Linked DNA regions of Loktanella sp. M215. The main gene of each other region encodes a partner of the protein of the gene in region 2 in a complex. Links are inferred from orthologs where the notes say so. Each region holds a gene or a part of one and is shown on either strand. Other genes may lie near its edges.

Evidence for each region.
Region 1: the proteins of accD (region 2) and GLR48_RS08050 are in contact, whole or in part, in a solved structure (PDB 8UXZ), measured with the Escherichia coli proteins. The link is inferred for Loktanella sp. M215 from one-to-one orthologs.
Region 3: the proteins of accD (region 2) and accB are in contact, whole or in part, in a solved structure (PDB 8UXZ), measured with the Escherichia coli proteins. The link is inferred for Loktanella sp. M215 from one-to-one orthologs.

Annotation. Positions count from the first base shown.
Region 1 is NZ_WMEA01000001.1:1,645,498-1,651,772, reverse strand. The notes cover bases 1,541-4,336. They hold GLR48_RS08050 (acetyl-CoA carboxylase carboxyltransferase subunit alpha), read left to right. Parts: upstream 1,541-2,355; coding sequence 2,356-3,318; downstream 3,319-4,336. Other genes in these bases: GLR48_RS08040 (cell division protein FtsX), read right to left, coding at 4,173-4,336; GLR48_RS08045 (lysophospholipid acyltransferase family protein), read right to left, coding at 3,424-4,176; GLR48_RS08055 (L-malyl-CoA/beta-methylmalyl-CoA lyase), read left to right, coding at 1,541-2,250. In the rest of the region: GLR48_RS08065 (heavy metal translocating P-type ATPase), read left to right, coding at 1-751; cueR (Cu(I)-responsive transcriptional regulator), read left to right, coding at 748-1,137; more of GLR48_RS08055, read left to right, coding at 1,294-1,540; more of GLR48_RS08040, read right to left, coding at 4,337-5,090; GLR48_RS08035 (cell division ATP-binding protein FtsE), read right to left, coding at 5,087-5,758; GLR48_RS08030 (zinc-ribbon domain-containing protein), read left to right, coding at 5,927-6,275. UniProt on the Escherichia coli protein: Component of the acetyl coenzyme A carboxylase (ACC) complex. First, biotin carboxylase catalyzes the carboxylation of biotin on its carrier protein (BCCP) and then the CO(2) group is transferred by the carboxyltransferase to acetyl-CoA to form malonyl-CoA.
Region 2 is NZ_WMEA01000001.1:3,822,195-3,828,516, forward strand. The notes cover bases 3,480-6,322. They hold accD (acetyl-CoA carboxylase, carboxyltransferase subunit beta), read left to right. Parts: upstream 3,480-4,356; coding sequence 4,357-5,289; downstream 5,290-6,322. Other genes in these bases: GLR48_RS18795 (CPBP family intramembrane glutamic endopeptidase), read left to right, coding at 3,480-4,298; GLR48_RS18805 (bifunctional folylpolyglutamate synthase/dihydrofolate synthase), read left to right, coding at 5,319-6,322. Also shown: GLR48_RS18775 (hypothetical protein), read right to left, coding at 1-43; GLR48_RS18780 (DUF6478 family protein), read right to left, coding at 53-826; GLR48_RS18785 (dihydroxy-acid dehydratase), read right to left, coding at 905-1,516; ilvD (dihydroxy-acid dehydratase), read right to left, coding at 1,522-3,285; more of GLR48_RS18795, read left to right, coding at 3,348-3,479.
Region 3 is NZ_WMEA01000001.1:2,218,066-2,224,252, forward strand. What follows is about bases 997-3,704. They hold accB (acetyl-CoA carboxylase biotin carboxyl carrier protein), read right to left. Parts: upstream 2,743-3,704; coding sequence 2,251-2,742; downstream 997-2,250. Other genes in these bases: accC (acetyl-CoA carboxylase biotin carboxylase subunit), read right to left, coding at 997-2,240; GLR48_RS10870 (hypothetical protein), read right to left, coding at 2,856-3,275; GLR48_RS10875 (ABC transporter ATP-binding protein), read right to left, coding at 3,399-3,704. Also shown: GLR48_RS10850 (DUF2155 domain-containing protein), read left to right, coding at 1-284; aat (leucyl/phenylalanyl-tRNA--protein transferase), read right to left, coding at 248-883; more of accC, read right to left, coding at 894-996; more of GLR48_RS10875, read right to left, coding at 3,705-4,148; GLR48_RS26060 (hypothetical protein), read right to left, coding at 4,220-4,471; GLR48_RS10885 (branched-chain amino acid ABC transporter permease), read right to left, coding at 4,991-6,187. UniProt on the Escherichia coli protein: This protein is a component of the acetyl coenzyme A carboxylase complex; first, biotin carboxylase catalyzes the carboxylation of the carrier protein and then the transcarboxylase transfers the carboxyl group to form malonyl-CoA.

The DNA.
Region 1 (6,275 bases), 2.2 Mb from region 2 along the record:
CCGGCTGATGACGCGCGAGGGTGTGGATATGGCTGCCGCGCCGCGAGCGGATGACCTGACGGCCCAAGGGCGTTCGCCGCTTTATGTCGCCATCGACGGGCAGTTGGCGGGTCTGCTGGCGGTCGCCGATCCGGTCAAGCCCGGCACGCCGGCTGCGGTCAAGGCGCTGCAGGACATGGGGCTGATCGTCGCCATGATCACGGGCGACAGTGCCGCCACGGCGCGGGCCATCGCCGCGACGCTCGGCATCGACGATGTCGTGGCAGAGGTCCTGCCGGACGGCAAGGTGGCTGCCCTCTCGCGGCTGCGCGAGACGCATGGCGCCGTGGCCTTTGTCGGCGACGGCATCAACGATGCAACGGCGCTGGCCAGCGCCGACGTGGGGCTGGCCATCGGGACCGGCACGGACGTCGCGATCGAAATGGCGGATGTCGTCCTGATGTCCGGCGACCTGCGGGCGGTCGTGGATGCGCTGGCGGTCAGCCGTGCGACGATGCGCAACATCCGCCAGAACCTGTTCTGGGCCTTCGGCTATAACGTGGCGCTGATCCCGGTGGCGGCGGGGGTGCTGTATCCCCTGAACGGCACGTTTTTGTCGCCGGCGCTGGCGGCGGGGGCAATGGCGCTGTCCAGCGTCTTCGTGCTGACCAACGCACTGCTGTTGCGGCGCGTGCCCTCGGCCGCACCCGACCTGCCCCGCGCGACAGTCGCCCCGGCCGCCCGCAACGTGACACGAGAGGTCCGTCCATGAATATCGGTGAAGCCGCCACGCGCGCCAGCCTGCCGCCCAAGACGATCCGCTACTACGAGGACATCGGCCTCGTGACGCCCCGGCGCGACGATAACGGCTATCGCGCGTTCAGCGACAGCGACGTGCACCGGCTGATCTTTCTGGGCCGCGCCCGGGCGCTTGTGTTCACGATCGAGGATTGCCGCGCCCTGACGGCGCTCTGGGCCGACAGCCACCGCGCCAGCGCCGACGTCCGCCGCATCGCCACCGATCATCTGGCGCGGATCGCGGTCAAGATTGCCGATCTGCGCGCCATGCAGCAGACCCTGTCGCATCTGGTGTCGTCTTGTGCGGGCGACGACAGGCCGGATTGCCCGATCCTGCATAACCTTGAACATACCGCCTGACAGCGGTACGGGCGCAAGCCGTGACGCCCGCAGTACGTCACCTTTCAACCTGCGGGGTGTCTGGCCAGATTGCTGCAGGTGCATTACGCACCTTGCGCTTGAATGCGCAACAATATACCCAAAGACGACATACAAATGAAATAAAGAACCTTTTCCATGTCATTTCGCCTGCAGCCGACGCCCCCCGCCCGCCCGAACCGGTGCCAGCTTTTCGGACCCGGATCCAATACGAAACTCTTTGCCAAGATGGCAGCGTCGGACGCGGATGTGATCAACCTCGATCTGGAGGATTCGGTCGCCCCCAGTGACAAGGCGGCGGCGCGAGCGAATATCATCACCGCCATCAACGACGTCGACTGGACCACGAAACATCTGTCGGTCCGGATCAACAGCCTTGATACGCCGTTCTGGTATCGCGACGTGGTGGACCTGCTGGAGCAGGCGGGCGACCGTCTGGACCAGATCATGATCCCCAAGGTGGGCTGCGCCGCGGACGTCTATGCCGTCGACGCGCTGGTCACGGCGATCGAGGCCGCCAAGGGACGCACCCGGCGCATCGGGTTCGAGGTCATCATCGAATCCGCCGCCGGTCTAGTCAACGTGAACGAAATCGCGGCCGCATCGCCCCGGATGCAGGCGATGAGCCTTGGTGCGGCGGACTTTGCCGCCTCGATGGGCATGCAGACCACCGGGATCGGGGGGACACAGGACAACTATTACATGCTGCAGGGTGACACGCGCCACTATGCCGATCCTTGGCACTGGGCGCAGACCGCGATCGTCGCCGCCTGCCGAACCCACGGCATCCTGCCAGTCGACGGCCCGTTCGGCGATTTTTCGGACGACGAAGGCTATCGTGCGCAGGCCCGCCGCAGCGCCACGCTGGGCATGGTCGGCAAATGGGCGATCCACCCTCGGCAGATCGCCTTGGCGAACGAGGTCTTTACCCCCTCCGACGCTGCCGTGGCCGAGGCGCGCGAGATCCTCGCCGCCATGGAGGACGCCAAGGCGCGGGGCGAAGGGGCGACCGTCTACAAGGGGCGCCTCGTCGATATCGCCAGCATCAAGCAGGCCGAGGTCATCGTGAAGCAATCCGAGATGATCGCAGGCTGACGCCGACCTATTCATCCGGCCGGGTAAACGCCCGGCCGAGGCTGCGACCATTGCAAATCGGGGTGCACGTCGCCTATATCGGCGTCAGGCAATGAAGGCGTTTCCATGACCCAGTACCTCGATTTCGAAAAACCGCTCGCCGAGATCGAAGGCAAGGCGGAAGAGCTGCGCGCCATGGCGCGCGAGAACGCCGAGATGGACGTGGAAAAAGAGGCCGCGGCGCTCGACAAGAAAAGCCGCGACCTGCTGAAATCGCTTTATGCCAACCTCACGCCCTGGCGCAAATGCCAGGTGGCGCGGCATCCGGAACGGCCGCATTGCAAGGATTACATCGCGGCCCTGTTCAGCGATTTCACGCCGCTGGCCGGTGACCGGAATTTTGCCGACGACCATGCCGTGATGGGCGGTCTTGCGCGGTTCGACGGGCGGTCCGTCGTGGTGATCGGCCACGAAAAGGGGCACGATACGAAATCGCGCATCGCCCACAACTTTGGCATGGCCCGCCCCGAAGGCTATCGCAAGGCGATCCGTCTGATGGAACTGGCGAACCGTTTCGGGCTGCCGGTCGTCACGCTGGTCGACACCCCCGGCGCCTATCCCGGCAAGGGGGCAGAGGAGCGGGGCCAGTCGGAGGCCATCGCCCGCGCCACCGAGGCCTGCCTCGATCTGTCCGTGCCGCTGATCAGCGTCGTGATCGGCGAGGGCGGATCTGGCGGCGCCGTGGCCTTTGCCACCGCGAACCGTGTCCTGATGCTGGAACATTCGATCTATTCGGTCATCAGCCCCGAAGGCTGTGCGTCGATCCTGTGGAAGGACGCGGCCAAGACGCAAGAGGCCGCCGCCGCCCTGCGTCTGACGGCACAGAACCTGCAAGAGTTGGGCGTCTGCGACCGGATCATTCCCGAACCGCTGGGCGGCGCGCACCGCGCGCCCGCAGCTGCAGTCCAGTCCGTGGGTGCGGCGCTGACAAAAACTCTGGCCGAACTGGAAAAGGTGGCCCCGGATCAGGTCCGCCTCGACCGGCGCCGCAAGTACCTCGAACTCGGCAAGAAGGGCCTTGCCGCCTGACCGGCTTCGCCCTTCTTCTGGTCAAAAATACTTCGGGGGAGGCGCATCGCGCCGGGGGCAGCGCCCCCAGCCACGCCGCCCCCTACTGAACGACTCCGATTTCGGTCAGACCTCTGACACGGGCGGCAGCGGCAGGGTCATACCCGCCTCGCGGGCCAGAGCATTGGACTGCGTCTCGATCGCCTCTTCCAGCTCGCGCAGGAAACCGCGCAGCGACCCGCCCGGCGGGATCGGGTCCAGAAAGGCAAAGACCGCCGTGCCGGGCTTGCGGTAGATGCCGCGCTTGGGCCAGAAGACCCCGATATTCGTGGCGACCGGCACCACCGGCTGTCCCAGCTCGGCATAGAGCGCCGCGGTACCCTTCTTGTAGGGCATGACCGCCCCCGGCGCGACGCGGGTGCCCTGCGGATAGATGCACAGCTGTCCCGGCGCGGCGTCGCCGGCCTTGACCCGCGCCAGCATGTCCTTGATCGCGCGGCCTTTCTTGCCACGATCGACGGGGATGCATCCCGCGCGATAGGCAAACCAGCCCAGCACCGGCGCATAAAGCAGCAGGCGCTTCATGATGAAGCGCGGGCGCGGCAGAAGCTGGTAGATGAACATGACATCCATGAAGGACTGGTGCTTGGCCGCGATCATGCAGCCGGTGACGGGGGGGCTGCCGCGCACCTCGAACCGCAGGCCGATCATCCAGCCGGCCAGCCAGATCACCGCGCGGGCGTACATCTTGCAGGTCTTCATCGCGCCGTCACGGTCGATCATCGCATAGGGCAGGAACAGGATCCCCATGACCGCCATCAGCAGATACATCACGATGGCAAAGGCCAGCGACCGGACCCATTGGAGAGCGTAACTCATGCCTGAGACCTCAGCGTGCGCAGGGCCGCGGCCCGGGTGGCGAAAAAGGCGGTGACGGCGGCCAGTGGCGGGATCAGCAGAGGCACCAGCCAGCCCCACCCCTGAAAGCCCAAGCCCGTCAGAAAGCCCGCCGCGTCGGCGTCACCGGGCAATGCGGCCACGGCGATCAGGCCGGCGGCGGTGCCGATGGCAGCGCCCAGCCCTGACCGCAGGGTGAACCGGCGCACGAAGGCCCGCGCGATATAGCTGTCACGCGCGCCAACAAGGCGCATCACACGGATCACCTGCGCGTTGGCCGACAGGGCAGACTGTGCCGCCAGCGTGATCATCGCGGCCGTGGCGGCCCCGATCAGCAGCAGTGCGACCCAGCCCATGGTCCGCAGGCGGTTGGCCGCGTCCACAAGGGGTGCCCGCCAGCGGGTATGGTCGTCCAGTACCGCCCCCGGCACCTCGGCCTGCAGGCGTGCCCGCAAGCCCGTCGCGTCATAGCCCTCGGCGGTTTCCGTGATCTCGATCAGCTGCGGGATCGGCAGGGTATCGAGCGGCAGGTCGGGGCCGAACCACGGTTCCAGCAGGGCACGCTCTTCGTCGTCGGTCAAGGCGCGGGCGGTGGCGACGCCGGGGGTCTGTTCCAGCACCGTCAGCGCGCGGCTGACCTGTGCTGCGGCCTGATCGACCGGGGCAGAGATGCGCAGCGTGGCCGTGCGGGCCAGTTCCGCGGACCAGCGGTCGGCCAGCCGCCCCGTGGCGAGCGAAAATGCGATGGCGAAGACCGCCAGAAAGGCCATGGACCCGGCGGTAAAGACCGTCAGGCGGGCGGTGAACCCGGTCGGCGGCACGGCACGGTCAGCGCTGGGGTTGCCCACCAGCAGCGCCAGCGCACGCGCAAGGCCCGATGGCACGCGCAGGTTCACAGTGCCACCCCGGTCTGCAAACGACCGCCCTTCAGGCGCAACACGTTCGCGCTGACCTGTGTCTTGGCGGCGCGGATCAGGTTCATGTCGTGGGTCGCGATCAGGACGGTCTTGCCCATGCGGTTCAGCTCGACCAGCAGGGTCAGCAGGCGCTGCGACATCTCCCAGTCGACATTGCCCGTCGGCTCGTCGGCGATGATGACGTCGGGCGAAGTGATGACGGCCCGTGCCAAGGCGGCACGCTGGCGTTCACCGCCCGACAGTTCCGGTGGCAGTTGTTGCGCCTGTGCCGACAGCCCGACCCAGGCCAGCAGTTCGTCCAGATTGCCGGACGCTTCGGCAGCGCGACCGGCGACCTGCAACGGGAGGGCTATGTTTTCGGCGACGGGCAGGTGATCGAGGAACTGGCAATCCTGATGCACGACACCGATCCGGCGCCGCGCCATCGCGACATCGTCGCGCGCCATCGTCGCGGCATCCTGCCCGAACAGGCTGACACGCCCGCCCGTCGCGCGCAGGTCGCCGTAGCACAGTTTCAGCAGCGTCGTCTTGCCGGCACCCGAGGGGCCCGTCAGGAACTGGAACGACCCCGGCGTGAGCGCCAGAGTCAGATTCGTGAACAGCTGCGCGCCGCCATAGCTGTAGGCTACGTCAGATAGCTCGATCACGCTGGTCTCCTCGCCCGGCCTTCGGGTCTTTTGCCCAAATCTGCAACAGGTTACAATGCAATCCAGTGAATAGCCCGTGCAAACCTTGGCGCGCGTGACCGCCCTTGCTAGAAATGGCACAGGGGATAGGCCGCGTTGGCCTGCATTGGCGTGCAAAGGATTGATTCGATGCGGCTGATCTGCCCGAACTGTGGCGCGCAATACGAGGTCGACGGCGACGTCATCCCCGTCGATGGCTGCGATGTGCAATGTTCGAACTGCGGCCATACCTGGTTCGAAAGCGCCGCCGCCCCCTCGGCCCGGATGGAAGACCCGGAGGCCGTTGCGCCAGAGCGGGACAAGGCGCCGGATCCTGAGGTCGATGCCGACGAGGATGTGCAGCCGGCGCCGGTCGCTGCAAAGGCACCATTTGCGGCCGCACCCGTCGCGCCCTTAGCGCCAGCCACAGCCGGACCTGCCGCAGGCGCCGATGGGCCGCGCCCCACCGCACCGGCGCCGCGCGCGCCGGGCCGCACGC
Region 2 (6,322 bases):
TACCCGCGATCATGCGGGTTTTCGTCAGTGTCAGGTCGGACATGTCGCCCCCTTAAAGTTCGGCGCGCGGGTAACGGCAGACCGTGACATCGCGCAGGGTGATCTGGTTCATCTCCGGCCCCTCAAAGATCAGGTCAAGCCAGGCCTTCTCGATCCGTTTCTCGTTCAACTCGGTGTAGGCAAGGTCGAATTCCACGATGGCCTCGCCCCGTTTGCGGGGCAGTTCCTGCACCATCTGTTCGGTGTTGGGACCGTGGTTGATATTCAGTCGGGCAAAGATTTCCAGCGGCTTCTCGACCTCCACCACGATGGACACGCGCAGAATCTGGCGGCGGGTCATGCCCTGGACCGCCTCTGGCGGCAGATCCAGCGCCAGCGACAGGAACGAGCCGTCAAAGCGGAACACGTCCAGCCGCAGGCCGAAGGGAGACAGGTCCTCCTCGCGCGTGTTGCGCAGCTGGCGCAGCGTCAGTTCGCTGACGGCGCAGTCGTGAAACAGCGTCACCTCGTCGCCCAGAGCGGTCTTGCTGGACACGGCCGTCATCCCCTTTTGCGGCAGCGGACCGCGCCACAGCAGAGGCCGCCACGACCACAGAGTCCCGGCGGGCCGGGCAAAAGCGTTCGATCCGATCTGCGGCATCGCAAGGCGCCCGTCCGCGTGAAACATCAGTTCGGTCAGGCGGGCGGACAGATCGCGGGCCTGCTGGCGCTGTACGCGGAGCACCTGCAGTTCTTCGGTCGCCGCCTGGCGCGCGGCACGAGTCCAGCGTCGCAGGACGCGGGTGTGCAACAGCGCGTCCATCACCCCTTTGGTCTTGCGTCCCATGTCGACAGGTCCCGTTCAGTGCGTCGTCAGCAGTCTATCTGGCAAATCGCCAAGGGAAAGGAAACAGCCCCGTCGCGCTCATGTCGCCGTCTCGTCGTTGGCGCGCCGCAGGATCGCCAGCATCTGCGTCAGCAGCGCGCGCGAGGTGCTTTGCGACAGCGGATCCTCCGACAGGCCGCGTACGGAAATCGTGACCAGCCGGCCCCGCATGTCCGTGAACAATCGCCAGGCCTGCGTCTGCGTGCCCTTGACGCCGGGGGGGCCGACATCCTCGGTATAGACCGCAACGGCGTTGGCGTCCGTCTGGGTCTGCCGCACGGCGACCGGCCCGCCGATGGCCGAGGCCGACAGCAGCGCCGCCCCCTGCGGCGTCTCAAGGAAGGTCTTGAAGTCCTCCTCCTGCCCCGCCACGACCGCACTGCCCGCATCGCCCACCGTCACGGTGATCAGCGCGATGTCACCCGGATAGGTGTCGGTCTCGTCAGCGGTCATCGCCGCACAGGCGGCCAGCAAGGCAAAGCCCTGCCGGGGCCGCGTCACGACCGGATCGACGCAATAGCCCGCAGGCCCGCCCACCAGCACGTCCCCCACCAGCCGCACCGAAGGCTCGCCCGGTGCGGTCAGAGAGACGGGTTCGCAGCCCGCCAGTGCCGCGATCATCGCCAGTGCCGCAGGCAGGCCCCACCGCACGACCCTTAAAGGTCCATGTAGATGTGCTTTTCGTGCTTGGCGCCCGGATGCGTCACCGCCCCCTTGCGCGCTCCGCCGACAAGCTGCGCATACTTCCACAACGCACCGGAGGCATAGATCGTCTCTTTCGGGCCGGACCATGCGGCACGGCGGGCGTCCATCTCCTCGGCAGAGATGTCGGCGGACAACTCTCCGGTCAGGGCGTTGATCGTGATCATGTCGCCATCCTTCAGCAACGCGATGGGGCCGCCATGGGCCGCTTCCGGCCCGACGTGACCCACGCAGAACCCGCGGGTGGCACCAGAGAAGCGACCGTCGGTGATCAGTGCCACCTTCTTGCCCATGCCCTGCCCGGACAGGGCGGCGGTCGTCGCCAGCATTTCGCGCATGCCGGGGCCGCCTGCGGGGCCTTCGTTGCGGATGACCAGCACGTCGCCTTCCTTGTAGGTGCGCGCCTTGACGCTCTCAAAGGCCTCTTCCTCGTTTTCATAGACGCGGGCGGGGCCGGTAAAGACCTGCTGTTCCTCGGTCATGCCTGCGACCTTCACGATGGCACCGTCGGGTGCGACGTTGCCGCGCAGACCGACGACGCCGCCGGTCTTGGTGATCGGGTTGTCGATGAAGTGGATGGTCTTGCCGTCGGGATCGCGGGTGATCATGTCGATCTCCTCGCCGATGCTGCGGCCCGATGCGGTGATGCAATCCTCGTGCATCAGGCCCGCCTTGCGCAGCTCCTTCATCACGACGGGAATGCCACCGGCGTCATACAGGTCCTTCGCCACGGCCTGACCGCCGGGTTTCATGTCGACGAAATAGGGCGTATCCTTGAAGATGTCGCAGACGTCCCAGAGGTCGAAGTCGATCCCGGCCTCGTGCGCCATTGCGGGCAGGTGCAGACCGGCGTTGGTGGACCCGCCGGTGCAGGCCACCACGCGGGCAGCGTTTTCAAGAGACTTGCGCGTGACGATGTCGCGGGCGCGGATGTTGTTGGTGATCAGGTCCATGACGGCCTTGCCGGATGCGACGCCATACTGGCCGCGATCTTTGAAGGGTGCCGGCATGCCAGACGAGTTCAGCAGCGCGAGACCGATGGCTTCGGACACGCAGGCCATCGTGTTGGCGGTGAACTGGCCGCCGCAGGCGCCTTCTGACGGGCAGGCGACCTTTTCCAGGATCGCAAGCTGTTCGTCGGTCATTTCACCGTTCTGGTAACGGCCGACGGCTTCGAACATGTCCTGCACGGTCAGGTCGCGGTCGGCGAAATCGGCGGGGACATTGGCACCTTCGGGCACCTTGCCCGGCAGGATCGACCCGCCGTACATGAAGACCGACGGCACGTTCAGCCGGATCATCGCCATCATCATGCCCGGCAGCGACTTGTCGCAGCCCGCAAGACCGACCAGCGCGTCATAGCCGTGACCGCGCATCGTCAGCTCCACCGAGTCGGCAATCGCCTCGCGCGACGCCAGAGACGACCGCATCCCCTCGTGGCCCATCGCGATGCCGTCGGTGACGGTGATCGTGGTGAATTCGCGCGGTGTGCCATGCGCCTCGATCACGCCCGCCTTGACGGACTGGGCCTGCCAGTTCAGCGCGATGTTGCAGGGCGCCGCCTCGTTCCAGCAGGTGGCGACGCCGACGAAGGGCTGTGCGATGTCTTCTTCGGTCAGACCCATGGCATAGTAATACGACCGGTGCGGCGCGCGCGCGGGGCCTTCGGTGACGTGACGGCTGGGCAGCTTGGATTTGTCGGGGCGGTTCGTGGCCATGGGATGGGTCCTTCTCAAGTTGCCCTTGGTCTAATTTGCACCTTGCCGCGACACAAGACGCAATGCAGAGCCCTGCCGCGCGTTCGGACATTGCGCAGCCACCGCAGCTGCGCCACACCTGCCCCATGTCCCTGCCCACAGCCTACAGCGCCCTGCGCACCTTTCGCCGCCCCGCGCTGGCCCTGCCCGGCCTGTGGCGGGTGGCCCTCGTCATCATCGGGTTCGAGGTCGCCTTTTCCACGACACCCTACATCCTCGATCCCTATATCAACTGGTCCTGGCCCGACGCGGTGCTGGAGACGCTGAATTACGCGGGCTTCGGCCTTGATCTGGCGGCCCTGCTGGTGCTGATCGCCCTGCTGCACCGCCGCGGCCCCGCCAGTCTGACCGGGCCTTTTGGCCCGTTGCTGCGCGATCTGGGGCGCGTGCTGGTCGCGGTCTGCCTCGTTTTGCTGGTGCAGCAACCCTTCGATCTGGCCCCGGACCTGCGCGACCTGATCCTCGCCCCCCTTGGCCACTGGTTCTTGTGGCTGATCCCCGCCGCCCTCGCGATCCTGCTGCAGGTCACGACAGAGGAGATCTACTTCCGCGGCTACCTGACCCAGCAACTCGCCGCGGTCAGTCTGAAAAAGCGCGTCTGGATGCTGCTGCCCTCAGTCTATTTCGGCACCAGCCACCTGCTGAACGGCGACGGTCTGGCCGAAGGCGCGATGTGGGCCGTCTGGGCGGCGATGCTGGGTGCTGCCTGTGCAGACCTGACCGCGCGCACCGGCAACCTCGGCGCTGCCATCGGCCTGCATCTGGGCAACAACCTCTTTGCGGCCCTCGTGCTGGGCTTCATGGGGGCGCCCGGTTTCGGGCTGGCCCTGTTCCTGCTGCCCGACACCGCCGAGACCATCAATACCGCGGGGCTGGAGGGGCTGGCGACCACAGCCACGCTCTTCGATCTGGCCTATTCGGCGATGGGCGTGCTGGTGATGTGGCTGGCCGCGCGCATCGCGATCAGGGCTTGATTGCATTCGACCCGGCAACAGCCTATTTCGGGGCGATAAAGCTGATAGGTAAGCCGCGATGAACTGGATCACGAACTACGTCCGCCCGACGATCAACTCGTTGTTTTCCCGGCGTGAAGTGCCCGACAACCTGTGGACGAAATGCCCCGAGTGCGGCACGATGCTGTTCCACCGCGAACTGGCCGACAACCTGAACGTCTGCACCAATTGCGGCCACCACATGCCGATCACCGCCCGCGACCGGCTGACCGCCCTGTTCGACGGCGGCATCTACACCGACGTCAAGGTGCCGGACCCCGTGGCGGACCCGCTGCAATTCCGCGACCAGAAGAAATACACCGACCGCCTGAAGGAAGCGCGCAAGAAGACCGGCGAGCGTGACGCGATGCTGGTGGCAGAGGGCGAGATCGGGCGCACCCCCATCGTCGCCGCCGTGCAGGACTTCAGCTTCATGGGCGGGTCGATGTCGATGTATGTCGGCAACGCCATCGTCGCCGCAGCTGAGCGCAGCGTCGAAATGGGCCGCCCGCTGATCCTGTTTTCCGCCGCCGGTGGCGCGCGCATGCAGGAAGGCATCCTTGGCCTGATGCAGATGCCGCGCACGACCATCGCCGTGCAGATGCTGAAAGAGGCGGGCCTGCCTTACATCGTCGTGCTGACGCACCCCACGACGGGGGGTGTGACCGCATCCTACGCCATGCTGGGCGACGTGCAGATCGCGGAACCCAACGCGCTGATCGGCTTTGCCGGTGCCCGCGTCATCGAACAGACCATCGGTGAGAAACTGCCCGAAGGGTTCCAGCGCGCCGAATACCTGCTGGATCACGGCATGCTGGACCGCGTGACCAAGCGCACGGACCTGAAAGACGAACTCATCACCATCGTCCGCATCCTGACCAAACTGCCCCCCGCCGTCCGGGGCGATCTGCCGCCGCCGCATATCGACAGCCACGCCCTGGACGACAAGGCGGCGCTGCCGGTCCAGCCGTGACGCCGGGTTCCGACGTCATCCTCGCGCGGATGATGTCCCTGCACCCCAAGGTGATCGACCTGACGCTGGACCGCGTCTGGCGCCTGCTCGACCGTCTGGACAATCCGCAGGACCGTCTGCCACCGGTGATCCACATCGCCGGCACCAACGGCAAGGGCAGCACGCAGGCCATGATCCGCGCCGGGCTGGAGGCGCGGGGCGCGACTGTCCACGCCTATACCTCGCCGCACCTTGCCCGGTTCCACGAACGCATCCGCCTGGCCGGGTCGCTGATTTCAGAGGACGCGCTGACCGCGCTGCTGGATCGCACCCATACCGCCAACGGCCCCGACCCGATCACCTATTTCGAGATCACGACCGTCGCGGCCCTGCTCGCCTTTGCCGAAACGCCCGCGGATTACACCTTGCTGGAGGTCGGCCTCGGCGGTCGTCTGGACGCGACGAACGTGGTGGCAAAGCCTGCCCTGACGGTCATCACGCCGGTCGATCTGGACCACCAAAGCTACCTCGGTGACACGCTGGCGCTGATTGCCGGCGAAAAGGCGGGCATCCTGAAACGCGGCGTGCCTTGCGTCGTCGGCCCCCAGCACGACGAAGGCCTTGACGTGATCGAGGCGCGCGCTGCCCGCGTCGGCGCCCCCCTGCTGGTCCACGGCCAGCACTGGCACGTGACGACCGAACGCGACCGCCTGATCTATCAGGACGAGCGTGGCCTGCTGGACCTGCCGCTGCCCGCCCTGCCCGGCCCGCACCAGATCGGCAACGCCGGCATGGCGATCGCCGCCCTGCGTCACCTGTCCGCCACCGCCGGACAGTCCGCGACCGACGAAGACTGTTGCACCAAGGCCATGACGCAGGTGACATGGCCCGCCCGCATGCAGCGCCTGACGACCGGCGCGCTGGTCGACCTCGCCCGCCCGGCAGAGCTGTGGCTGGACGGCGGCCACAACCCCGCCGCCGGTCTGGTCCTTGCCGCGACGCTGGCTGCCCTGCCCCCGCGCCCGACTCATCTGATCTGCGGCATGCTGAACAC
Region 3 (6,187 bases), 1.6 Mb from region 2 along the record:
CGGGTGGCATGCTGCGCGTGTTGGACAAGGTGACGGGGCACCTGACGGATCTTGAACTGAAAGTCGGTCAGTCGGAAAAGGTGGGGTCGCTGCTAATCACCATGAACGACTGTCGCGTTCCCGCCGACAATCCGACCGGCGACGCCTTTGCGGAGCTGAAGGTCAACGACCGTAATGAGCAGGTGCCGGTCTTTGACGGCTGGATGATCGCCTCTGCCCCCGCGCTGAACGCGATGGATCACCCGCGCTATGACGTCTGGGTGATGCGGTGCGAGGCGACCTGATCCAGCGGGATCGGGCCGGCGGGCCCGAAATCGGCCGCGATGGCCAAAGCTTCTGACAGACGCCGTTCATAGCCGCTGCGCGGGATTTCTTCGGCCCCCAGCGATTCCAGATGCGGCGTTATGAACTGCGTGTCAAACAGGCGGAAACCGCGCGCCTGCAACCGCTGGATGGCGCAGGCAAGAGCCACCTTCGACGCGTCGGTCACGGTGGAAAACATGCTCTCGCCAAAGAACGCAGCCCCGATGGTGACGCCGTAGACTCCGCCGACCAGCGTGTCGTCCTGCCAGACCTCGATCGAATGGGCATCGCCCTGCGCGTGCAGGGCCTGATAGACATCGAAGATCTCGGCGTTGATCCAGGTTTCGGCGCGGTTTGCACAGCCCCGCACGACACCGGCGAATGCCTTGTCGGCGCTGGCGGTCAGATGCCCGCGCCGCAGGGTCTTGCGCAGGGACCGCGAGACGTGAAAGCGGTCCAGCGGCAACACGCCGCGCATCCGGGGCTGGACCCAGAACACCTCTGTGGCGTCGCGGGTTTCGGCCATGGGAAAGATACCCTGCCGGTAGGCGTGCAGCAGCAGGTCGGGTGTCAGACCCACTGCCATCCGTTCAACCCAGATGCGTTTCGAGCCAGTGTTCCAGCCAGTGAATGTTGTAGTTGCCGGTCTGCACGTCCGGTTCCTGCAACAGCGCGTGGAACAGGGGAATCGTCGTGTCGACACCGTCGACGATCAACTCTCCCAGCGCGCGGGCAAGACGCGCGAGGGCTTCGGGCCGGTCGCGGCCGTGGACGATCAGCTTGCCGATCAGGCTGTCGTAGTAGGGCGGGATACGGTAGCCGTCGTAGAGCGCCGAGTCCATGCGCACACCAAGGCCGCCCGGCGCGTGATACTGGGTGATCGTGCCGGGGCAGGGGCTGAAGTTCGGCAGCTTTTCCGCGTTGATCCGCACCTCGATGCTGTGGCCGCGGATCTTCAGATCGTCCTGGGTGAACGACATCGGCAGGCCGGCGGCGACGCGGATCTGTTCGCGGACCAGATCGACGTCGAAGATATTCTCGGTCACCGGGTGTTCGACCTGCAGACGGGTGTTCATCTCGATGAAGTAGAACTCGTCGTTTTCGAACAGGAATTCGATGGTGCCGGCGCCGATGTAGTTGATCCGGGCCACGGCGTCGGCGCAGACCTTGCCGATGCGCGCGCGCAGTTCGGGCGTGATCGCGGGGCCGGGGGCCTCTTCCAGCACCTTTTGGTGGCGCCGTTGCAGGGAACAGTCACGCTCGCCCAGATGCACCGCGTTACCCTTGCCGTCGCCAAAGACCTGAATTTCGATATGGCGCGGGGTGGTCAGGTATTTCTCGATATAGACTTCGTCGTTGCCGAAAGCGGCTTTTGCCTCGGCCCGAGCGGAGTGGAACGCCTTTTCGATGTCGGCGGCGGTTAGCGCCACCTTCATGCCGCGGCCGCCACCGCCGGCGGTGGCCTTGATGATGACCGGATAGCCGATTTCCGCGCCGACGCGCTGGGCATCCTTCAGGGTCGGCACGCCGCCGTCAGAGCCGGGGACGCAGGGCACGCCCAGCTTTTTCATCGTGTCCTTGGCGGTGATCTTGTCGCCCATGGTGCGGATATGCGCGGCGGTCGGGCCGATGAAGGTCAGCGAGTGGTCTTCGACCACCTGCACGAAGGCCGCGTTTTCCGACAGGAAGCCGTAACCGGGGTGGATCGCCTGCGCGCCGGTGATTTCACAGGCCGCGATGATCGACGGAAAGTTCAGGTAGGACTGGGCCGAGGAGGGCGGGCCGATGCAGACGGCCTCGTCCGCCATGCGGACGTGCATGGCGTCGGCGTCGGCGGTGGAATGCACGGCAACGGAAGCGATGCCCATTTCCCGGCAGGCGCGCACGACTCGCAGGGCGATTTCGCCCCGGTTCGCGATCAGGATCTTGTCGAACATGGTAAAACCCCTATTCGATGATCATCAGGGGGGCGCCGAATTCCACCGGACCGCCATCCTCGACCAGGATACGTTTCACGGTGCCGGCACGGGGTGCCGGGATGTGGTTCATGGTCTTCATTGCCTCGATGATCAGCAGGGTGTCGCCTTCCTTGACCGTCGATCCGGTCGACACGAAGGCGGCTGCACCCGGTTCGGCGGCCATGTAGACGGTGCCGACCATCGGCGAGGTGACGGCGCCCGGATGGGCGGCGGGATCGGCCGGCATCGCGGGGACGGGGGTCTGCATCTGGGCCGAAGTGGCGGGCGCTGCGGCCTGCGCCATCATCGGCTGCTGCGGCGCGGGTGCGGCCTGGATATGACGGCTGACGCGGACGTTCAGGCTGTCGTTTTCGGCGTAGTCGCGCTTGACTTGCAATTCGGTCAGGTCGTTGGCGCGCAGCAATTCGGCCAAGGCCTGAATGAAACTGACGTCGCTGTCCTGAGAGGTCTTATTGCCCATGATTTTCCCGGCCACTGCTTTTGTTCCATGACAGACGCGGCCTGAAGACCGCGCGATTGGCGGACTTATAGGCTAACAGCGCGTGGGTGGAAAGCGTTTGCGGCCGTTTCGGATCAGCCGGGCAACGGCACGGGAATGGGTCGTGGATCACGCACCCCGCTTGCGGCCGGGTCTGACCCGGTGTCGGGTGCCGGACCGGTAGCAGATCCGTCGTCAGCGTCGGCCTGCGCCTGCACGGCGGGATCCTGAGGTTCGCGGCTGTCGGTCTGGGCCTTGGTGTCGGCCTGACCGCGCGGCAGCATTGTGACACCATAGGGTTTCAAGACCCGCTCGATCTTGGTGATGCTGTCAGAGGTATCGGTCATGCGTGCTTCGGCCACGGCCCCTTTTTGTGTGTATTGGGACGGCATGGGCAAGGGAATGAAGGGTGTCGGATCGCGTGCCAGGGCTGCGGCGTCGGCGGTCGGTCTATGGTCCATGATGGGCACGGTCAAAGGCGACGGCGCTGCAATGGACGTGAGTGGGACGAGCATGACGGGACTCCTTGCTTTGAGGGGTGGAAGGGGACCCCTCAAACATCGAACGATCCGGTTACCCACTGGTAAACCGGATCGCTGATTCAGAGTGAAAAGCGAATCAATGGTTAACGACGCAGATCAAATAGCGAGATATTCGGCCCGCAGTTTCTCGTTTTCGAGGACTTCCTGCGCCGATCCGTCGAAGACAACCGATCCGGTGTCCAGAATCACGGCACGATCCGCGAGTTTCAGCGCGGCGACGGCGTTCTGCTCGACGATGATCGTCGTGATTCCCTGATCGCGGATGATCTTCAGCGTTTTCGCAATTTCCTGCACGATGACAGGCGCTAGTCCTTCGTAGGGTTCGTCCAGCAGTAGCACCTTGATGTCACGGGCCAGCGCGCGCGCGATGGCCAGCATCTGCTGTTCGCCGCCCGAGAGGGTGACGCCTTCCTGCTTGCGACGCTCTTTCAGGCGCGGGAACAGTTCGTAGATCCGCTCCAGCGACCAGCCGATCGGCGGGGCGATCTGGGCCAGTTGCAGGTTCTCCTCGACCGTGAGGCCCGCGATGATGCAGCGGTCTTCGGGCACCAGCGCGATGCCGTGGGCCGCAGCCTGATGGCTTTTCATCAGGTGCAGCGGCTGGTGATCCAGCCAGATCTCGCCGTGCTTCAGTTCCGGGTTGCCCAGCCGCGCGATGGTGCGCAGGGTCGAGGTCTTGCCGGCGCCGTTGCGGCCCAGAAGGGCGAGGATCTCGCCTTCGTGGATGTCGAAGCTGACGTTCTGGACGATGTAGCTTTCGCCGTAATAGGCCTCGATTTCCCAGACCGAAAGGAAGGGGCGGTCGACGGCGGCAGAGTTCTTCTTGATGTCGAATGGGGCGGTCATGTTCTGTCCTTATGCGCTGGCCAAATTTTCATCGAAAATTTGGAGGCTCCGATTTATCGATGTAAAATCGGCTAGATCTGCGTTTCGCCCAGATAGGCTTCGCGCACCTTCGGGTCGACCTTGATCTGGTCGGGGCTGCCTTCGACCAGCGGCGTGCCTTGCGCCATGACCGTGATCCGGTCTGCCAGGCTGAACACCACCTGCATGTCGTGTTCGATGATCGCCATGGTGATCCCGCGCTTGACGCGGATATCCTTGAGCAGGGCGATGGTGTTTTCCGTATCCGCCCGCGCCATGCCGGCGGTGGGTTCGTCCAGCAGCATCAGGCGCGGTTCCTGCACCAGACACATCGCCATTTCCAGCCGCCGCTTGTCGCCGCGCGAGAGCGAGGAAGCCACGACGTTGGATTTCGACAGCATGTTGACCTCGTCCAGCATCGCCTCGGCCTGATGGCCGATCTCGCGTTCGTGGCGGACGGGTTCAAGAGCGTGCATCCGGAACGATCCGTCGCGTTTCGCGAAACAGGGGATCAGGACGTTTTCCAGCACCGTCAGATCGGCAAAGATCTCTGGCGTCTGGAACACGCGGCTGATGCCCATCTGCGCGATTTCGAACGGTTTGCGGCCCAGCACGGACTGGCCATCGAACATGACCGACCCGCTGTCGGGGATCAGTTTGCCCACCAGCACGTTCAGCAGGGTGGATTTACCCGCACCGTTCGGGCCGATGATGGCGTGGACCGTGTTTTCCTGAATGGACAGGTTCACGTCACCCAGCGCCTGCAAGCCGCCGAAGCGCTTGTTGATGCCTTTGACTTCAAGGATTCCCATGGTGTTCTCTCCTTATTCCGCAGGCTTCTGGCGGGCGGCGTCGCGTTCCGCCGCGGTGGCGTTGCCGGACTTGCGGCTGAAAAATGCGCCCAGCCGCTGCCCACCCTGCACCAGACCGCCGGGCAGGAAGATGACGACGACCATGAACAGCAGGCCGAGGGTCAGCTGCCAGCCTTCGCCGACGAAGGGGTGGATGATCTTGATGATGAAATTCTCCAACCCGTCGGGCAGGGCGCGGAAGGCGCCGTGCAACACGTTGTCGTTGATCTTGGAGACGATGTTTTCCAGATACTTGATCACACCGGACCCCACGACCGGGCCGATCAGCGTGCCGACGCCGCCGAGGATGGCCATGACGACGATCTCGCCACTGGCGGTCCAGTACATCCGTTCCGCACCCGTCAGCGGGTCCATCGCGGCCAGCAGGCCCCCGGCAAGGCCCGCATACATACCCGAGATGATGAAGGCCCAGAGCATGTAGGGCTTCGTGTTCAGGCCAGTGTAATTCATCCGCGTCTGGTTCGACTTGATCGCCCGCAGCATCATCCCGAAGGGCGAGCGGAAGATGCGGATCGACAGGTAGAAGGCGAGGATCAGCATGAGGGCGCAGAGGTAGTAGCCGACCTCGAACGTGAACTGCCAGTCACCGAAGTAGATCGTCGTGGATTCGGCCATCGGCAGCCCGAAAAGGTGGGGCGCGGAGGGCGCGCCGGCGCTGGCCAGCACCTGCGGGTCGGAGGGGTAGACCTGCAAGCCCGTCTCTCCGTTCGTGAGGGGGGTCAGCACGGAATAGGCGAGGGCATAGGACATCTGCGCGAAGGCCAGCGTCAGGATCGAAAAGTAGATGCCGGACCTGCGCAGGCTGACGTAGCCGATCACGATGGAAAAGAGGCCAGCGACGATGACGCTGAGGATGATGGCCGGGACGATGTTGAAGCTGAGAAGCTTGAACATCCACACGGCGGCGTAGGATCCGACGCCGAGGAACGCCGCGTGGCCGAAGGACAGATACCCTGTCAGGCCGAAGAGGATGTTGAACCCGATCACGAGGATGCCGAAGATCGCGAAGCGTTGCAGCAGGGCGGGATAGCCCGCGTTGAACGACTGCCCGAGCGAGGAGTTCACCGGAAAGGGGTTGAGGATGATCGGCGCCAGCAGCGTGATCGCCACGACCACCAGCAGCAGCATGAAGTCTTTCTTGGTCAGACC